Regions from separate parts of the Arthrobacter sp. Cr_A7 genome, predicted to be linked through region 1. Evidence: riboswitches for the same ligand, from Rfam matches in the RefSeq annotation. Region 1 holds a riboswitch; the other holds the start of a gene.

Region 1 (3,395 bases):
ACGAATCGGCGCCACCGCGGGATTTTGGATGGACATGATCAATGGTGTGGGCAGCTTTTCCGCAGTACGCGCACTTGTGCCCGTCCCGCCTGAGCACACCCCGCCGGCTGACGGCGGTGGCGTGGTTGTATCTGGGACGGATGTAGCGGTTCAGGAGTATCACGGACGGGCGGCCCAGGATCTCCTGGGGACCCACCACGGGATCGTCCCCCTCAGCCACCACGCTCGCCTTGTTGGTCAGCACAAGCACCAGCGCCCGGCGGAATGAAATAACCGCCAGCGGTTCATATCCAGCATTCAGAACGAGAGTGCGCATGCACGTACCTCTTCACGGCCGCACCCGTCAGGGGCACGAGGGCCGGCTGCCCTCGGCATGGTCCGGGCTATGGATCGACACCACAAGAGTAAACAAAGAAGTCCACTATCGGCTAATCTGCCCGGCGTCGCCCTCCTGCATCATGGGGGCGCAGGGCGGGCCACAGGGTGCGCCCAGTCCGCTAAAGCGAACATGACCCCTGCCACAGAGCAGGGGTCATGTTCTTTCAAGCGGACAGTCCGTCAGGTCAGCCGGGGATCAACCAGGCGTCCCGTCGGGAACATCAGTTCACGCGGATGAATACCGGGCCGGAACCTACGTTGGCGCTGAAGACAACCGTCTGGTTGCCGTTGTAGCCGCCGTGCACGGCCTGGCCGTTGCCGGCGTAGACAGCAACGTGGGCCATGCCGGCGCCGCCGTCGGCGTAGTAGATCAGGTCGCCGGGCTGGGCTTCGGCGGCGCTGACCGTGCGGCCGAGGGACAGGTAGCCTGCAGGCCAGTCGTGGAAGTTGATGCCCACGGCGGCCAGGGAGTTGGTCACCAGCATGGTGCAGTCCTGCATAACACCCAGCTGGGCGTAAGCGGCGGACAGGATGGCCGCACCCTTGCCGCTGGCTGACGCCGGAGCTGCGGGGGCGGGAGCAGCGGTAACCGTGGCGGTGACCTTCGGAGCTGCCACAGGCTGGGCTGCCGGAGCGGCTTCCTGAACCTCAACCTCGGGCTCTTCCTCGACAACAACCGGGGCCGGCGTGGTGGTCACGGCGGGCTTTTCGTAGGTGATGGCGATGGTGGAAGCCGCGGAGATGGGGGCTTCAACAGCGGACTCGACTTCCAGCGTCGAGGCGGAAGCGGAGTCCCGCTGGATGTTGGCATCAGCAGCGTTGGCTGCAATGCCGCTGGTCAGGACCAGGCCGGAAGCGGCGGCAATAACCGCGGCCTGGCGGCCCACGCCGCCTGCGTTATCGCCGACAGCCTTGGCAATGACGGCGATTGAGTTGGTTTTGGTGACCTCGGCGCGGTGCCGTGCGGTAGCACGAGTAGTCATCAGTTCTCTCTTTCGATTTCCTCGGGGCCTGTGGGCAGCCCGAGAGTTTTGGACGCGCCGGCATCTTGGGGGTATGTCGGCGCGCCCCGAACGGGGATGTGTGATCTAGCGAAAAACAGGGGGCAAAGAAATAGTTCCCGGGGCCGAAGCTCCCAAGAACTATTTGCCCAGGGTGTAGAAGGAGGAGGTTCCGGTGGCGGCCACGGAGTGCAGCAGCGTGCCCTGGGAAGGGTTGAGGGCGCTGATCATCATGCCGTTGCCAACGTAGATGCCCACGTGTGCGCCGCCATTCTGCATGACCAGGTCGCCCGGCTGCGGGGTGGAGGTGGGTGTCATGGCCGTCCAGGCGTTGACGCGCGGGATGCTGATGCCGGCCTGGGCGTAAACCCACTGGGTGAAGCCTGAGCAGTCCCAGCCGTTGGGGGTGGTACCGCCCCAGACGTAGGGGCTCCCGATGCCGGTGTAGGCGATGGCCGCGAGGCCGGAGGTGGCTGCTGAGCTGGCCGCCGCCACTGCCTTTTCTGCGGTGGATGCAGTGGTGGCCGCAGCTGAATCATCGTCGGCGTCGGCTTCGTCGGCGTCGGTGGACTGGGCACGGACCGGCTCGATCTTCGGCGCAGCGATGGTGGTCACCACGGGACGCTCGAAGGAAACGGTTGCGGTGGGCTCGGCGGTGACGGCAAGGGCGGTCTGCGCGGAACCCGACTCGGTGGAAGCGGAGACACCAGCGGTGGTGTCCGCTGCAGTGGCAGGCAGCCCCATACCAAGAACAAGACCGGAAGCAGCTGCGACAACTGCTGCCTGGCGACCTACTGTCCCGGCATTGGCACTAACAGCCTTGGACATGGCATCCAAAGGGTTGGTACGAACCGTTTGTGCACGGTGGCGCGCAGAATTATGGCGTGAAGACACGAAGGTAGCCTCTCCCAATGCCTGCGAGGTGAGCTGTCGGATTCGGATGGGAGTCACCCGGCCGCGCGGCTTCCAAGGAAGCTTTGCGACTTAACCCCAAGGCCTTCATGAAGAAGGCCAAAATTGGTTCCCCCGCCCCTGCCAGACGATGAAATGCGAACGGACCTTGAGCGGTGGCAGAGCTAGGCAATCCACTCAAGAGCGTCAACTTCGGAAAAGTTGACGCGAGTTAGACGGTACAGGAGTTTTGCAGCAATGTCACATTCAGGTCACGGCTGGTAACACCCAAGTGAGACATTGCACTCATTTGACTAAAGCCAGCGCGTGGGATCGACAACTTCGCCGTTGACCTGCACCTCAAAGTGGAGATGGCAGCCGGTGGAGGCTCCGGTGGTCCCGCTCAGCGCGACAACGTCGCCGCGGGAGACCGTCTGGCCTTCTGTCACATTAAAGGACGACAGGTGGTTGTAGGTGGTCTCCAGGCCGTTGCCGTGGTCCACCACAACGCGGTTTCCACCGCCGTACTGGTGCCAGCCAACAAATGTCACGGTGCCGGTGGCAGCAGCGAGGACGGAGGTGCCGCACTGTGCCACATAATCCTGGCCCCGGTGGAAGTCGCCCGAGCCGCCGGTGATGGGGCTGACACGGTAGCCGAAGGGGGATGCAGTGGACATGGTGGCGAGCGGGGCACCAAGGCTCCCGGCAGAAGCGGCGCTCGAGACGGCGCCGGCAGACTGGGCACTGAGGAGCTGCTTAAGCTTGCCGTCCGGGTCAGCCTGCGTGACAACCGCCGAGCGGCTGAAGTCAATCTGGGCTCCCGCCTCGGCTGTGACAGCCGGCTGGGGCGTAACTGCCGAGGCAGCGACAGGTGCGCCTCCGGCGTCGGTGGCCATCACGGGGCTGGTGGCCGGAACAGTCACGGTCAGCACCAGGCCGGTGGCGGCAAGGGCAATACCGGCTTTTTGGCCGATGCCGCTGGCGGAGGCAAACTCGGTGATCTGCTGGAAGGGACCCCGACGGCGGCGCGCATCACGGTGGAGATCGCGGGGGCGCTCCGTGTGGATGACTTCGACGACACGCGGTGTCGAAGCGGGGCTGGCCGCGCGGCGGCGCCCCCTGGAG
Region 2 (3,395 bases), on a different contig from region 1:
GCGGGCGTTGCTGCGGGCATCCGCACCGTGGCTGTGGGCCCAAACACCGGACCGCTGCCGGACGGCGTGCTGCACATCGCGGACTACAGCAGTGTCACCGCCGTCGTGGATGCGGAAGGCAACGGCCAGCCGGTCATTTCTTTCCGGCTTTGAGGTCCGCTACAACCTTGGCGATCCGCCGCGCCCGGGTTTCCGGTGTCTTGGCGTCATCCAGCGGCTCAACATACCGCCGCTGGGCACTGTAGCTGAGGGTGGCGTAGAACTCCTGTGCGGCCGGCTCCGCAGCCATCGCTGCCGCAAGGTCCCCGGGAACCTCCACGATCCGCGGCTGCGTATCCAGTTCCAGCTCCACGTCCACCGTTTCTCCAGCGGAGACCCCCGTGAACTCCCGGTTATGGGCGCTGAGGGAGATCATGTTCCGCCCGCCCATCGCCGCAATGCTGCTGCGGTAGCTTTTGCCGTTGATGGTCACCACCACCGGAGGCCGCCTGCCGGCCCCCAGCCCCTCCACAACATGCTCGGGAACCTCAATGCCGGTCTTATTGCCGCTGCCCTGGATGGTGGTGGTGAACTTCATGGTTCAAAATAAACCAGGCCCCGGACCGGCTTCAACAGAAGCGGCTTCAACAGAAGCGGCCCCCTTCAACGGAAGAGGGCCGCTTCAACAGACTGGTGCCGCTTCGAGGCGGCAGCGCAGGCTTAGTACCAGTTGTTGGCGTAGTGGAAGTTCAGCGCGCCGCACGGGGACTGGTAACGCTCCTGGATGTAGTTCAGGCCCCAGTTGATCTGCGTGCGGTAGTTGGTGAGGTAGTCGGCCCCGGCGCTCGCCATCTTCTCGGCGGGCAGGGACTGCACGATGCCGTAGGCGCCGCTGCTGGGGTTGGTGGCCGTGGTGGTCCAGTCCGATTCCTTGTCCCACAGCGTCACCAGGCACTGCATCTGGTCCGCGGCCCAGCCGTAGGAAGCCAGCTGGCCGGCTGCGTAGGCCTGGGCACCTGCGGGGTCATTAACCGCGACGACGGGAGCCGGCTCGGGTGCCGGTGCCGGTGCGGGCGCGGGTTCAGGGGCGGGTGCCGGAGCAGGTTCTGCCGGAGCAGGCTCGGGTGCGGGGGCCGGTGCCGGCTCCGCGGCCTGGGGCACAACGTTGATCGCAGGGGGCACGGGTGACTCGGCCGGGTTGGACCGGATCTCGCTCTTCTCGATGCTCATCTGCGCATCCGAATCCGCTGTGGACTGGGCGCTTGATGAGACCGCGGTCATGGCATCGGTGGCCTGGCCTGCGGCGCCTACTCCGACCAGCAGCGCACAGGACGCTGCAAGGACTGCGGCACGCTGGCCAAAGGTGAAGTTCTTGCCTTCAGGGCGCTCCGCATTGCTGTCAGAGCCGTTTTTCGGGCGCGGTTTTACCGGGAATTTGAACATGATTGATCGCCTCTCACACCTGCGGAGTTAGCTGTCGGGTTCGGATGAGGGCATCCGGCCACACGGAAAGATCACGTGCTGGCTTAACCCCAAGGGCGGTACATGCCCGGGACGGTGGGTCCCCCGCCTCTGCCTTGGTCAATCGGGGAGATCCGGGAAGTGGCAGAGCTTGGCGTCATCCGGATATGCGGTCCGAACGGGAACCGCACCCAATCGACGGTACAGGAGTGGAGCGCTTAAGTCACATTTAGGTAACGGAGATCACGAATCGCGGCGCGTCGCCTTGCCCCTTTTGCTGCAGGAGTGGCATCTGCAGGGCGAACTCCGTCCGGCCCGGCCGTGATGTCACCGTTACCCGCCCGCCATGGGCTTCCATGATTGACTGCACGATGGACAGGCCCAGGCCGCTGGTGCCTTCGGCCGCGGAGGCTCCCGCCTGGTCTCCCGAGCCTTTCCGGGCCGCGTCTGCGCGGGCAAAGCGTGAAAAGACATGGTCCACGAATGCGGCAGGGATACCCCCGCCGTCGTCCCTTACCGCTACGATCGCCGCACCCTCGGGCGAGGTGCCGACGCCGGTCACCACTGTGGTGCCGGACGGTGTGTGCTTGCGGGCGTTGGAGAGCAGGTTCACCAGCACTTGGCGCAGCTGGGAGGCATCGCCGTTGACCACCACCGGCTCATCGGGCAGCTCAAGGCGCCAGGTGTGTCCGGGGGCCATCACCTTTTCGTCACTGACGCTCTCCACCACGAGCTGCGTGAGGTCCACCTCGGTGAGTTTCAGCGGTTGCCCCTCGTCCAGGCGGGCGAGCAGCAGCAGGTCCTCCACCAGCGCCGTCATCCGTTCGGACTGGCTCTGCACCCTGGCCAGCGACTTCTGGCCGTCCGGAGTGAAGTCCTCCGTCATCCGCATCAGCTCGGTGTAGCCGCGGATGGCGGTCAGCGGCGTCCGCAGCTCGTGCGACGCGTCCGCCACGAACTGCCGCACCTTGGTCTCGCTCTTCTGCCGTGCCTGCAGCGCACTGGCCACGTTGTCCAGCATGAGGTTCAGTGCATGGCCAACGCTGCCCACTTCCGTTCCGGGGTTGGAGTTCGACGGCGGCACCCGCACCGCCAGCGCCACCTCACCGGCGTCGAGCGGCAGCTGCGACACCCGGGTGGCCACCTCGGAGAGCTGTTCCAGCGGCTTCATGGTGCGCCGGATCAGGATGGTTCCGGCCAGCCCCACCAGCAGCAGGCCCCCCAGCGAGACGAATACGAAGGTCCACACCAGCGACGTGAGGGTACTTTCCTTGCCGGCGAGGGGGAGCCCGGTCACCAGGACATCGCCGAAATTTGTTTTCACCGCAACGAGCCGGTAGTTGCCGTTGGAGAGGGCGCGGTCCACCGGCTGGGCGTTGGCGGCCAGCGCCAGCAGGGTTTCCTTGTCTTCGGTGGACAGCGCGGAACGGGTGGTGTCTGACGCCAGGAAACCGCCACTGTTGACCTGGCCGTTGAGGATCCTGGCGTTGACCGTGCCAACGCTCTGCCCGCGCGCGTCCAGCGGGTCGCGTCCGTTGAAGCCGCCCATCGGGGGACGGCCGGGATCATTGGCCCTTTCTGCAGCCTGGCTCAGCTGCTCATCAAGCTGCCGTGTCAGGAAGGCATCCATGGACGCGTAGCTGGCCACTCCCACAGCGCCGCAGATCGCGATCAGCAAGGCCATGGCCAGGAGGATCAGCCGGGTGCGAAGGTGCCAGGTGGCGGGTTTGAGCCAGCTCCGCCGATGGGACTGCGGAGCTTCGGGGGAGGCCATGGCGCCTACTCCGCCGGCTTGATGACGTAGCCGGCCCCGCGCACGGTGTGGATCATGGGCGGGTGGACGGCGTCGATCTTCTTGCGCAGGTAGGAGATGTAGAGCTCCACGATGTTGGCCTGGCCGCCGAAGTCGTAGTCCCACACCCTGTCCAGAATTTGCGCCTTGCTGATCACCCTCT

What was found. Region 1 has a riboswitch for cyclic di-AMP ahead of P2Q66_RS08015 (C40 family peptidase). Riboswitches for the same ligand answer to the same signal wherever they lie in the genome.
Region 2: linked by a shared signal. The riboswitch ahead of P2Q66_RS20890 (hypothetical protein) and the one ahead of P2Q66_RS08015 (C40 family peptidase) in region 1 are both predicted to bind cyclic di-AMP.

The regions. Positions count from the first base shown of each region.
Region 1 covers NZ_JARHXQ010000130.1:2,496-5,890, reverse strand. Annotated here, with positions in the region: gene P2Q66_RS08025 (HNH endonuclease) at 1-316, opposite strand, end outside; gene P2Q66_RS08020 (NlpC/P60 family protein) at 600-1,361, opposite strand; gene P2Q66_RS08015 (C40 family peptidase) at 1,521-2,207, opposite strand; cyclic di-AMP (ydaO/yuaA leader) riboswitch at 2,278-2,462, opposite strand; gene P2Q66_RS08010 (peptidoglycan DD-metalloendopeptidase family protein) at 2,585-3,395, opposite strand, start outside.
Region 2 covers NZ_JARHXQ010000352.1:7,835-11,229, forward strand. Annotated here, with positions in the region: gene P2Q66_RS20880 (HAD-IA family hydrolase) at 1-153, shown strand, start outside; gene P2Q66_RS20885 (YdeI/OmpD-associated family protein) at 134-577, opposite strand; gene P2Q66_RS20890 (hypothetical protein) at 700-1,422, opposite strand; cyclic di-AMP (ydaO/yuaA leader) riboswitch at 1,426-1,589, opposite strand; gene P2Q66_RS20895 (HAMP domain-containing sensor histidine kinase) at 1,670-3,214, opposite strand; gene P2Q66_RS20900 (response regulator transcription factor) at 3,220-3,395, opposite strand, start outside.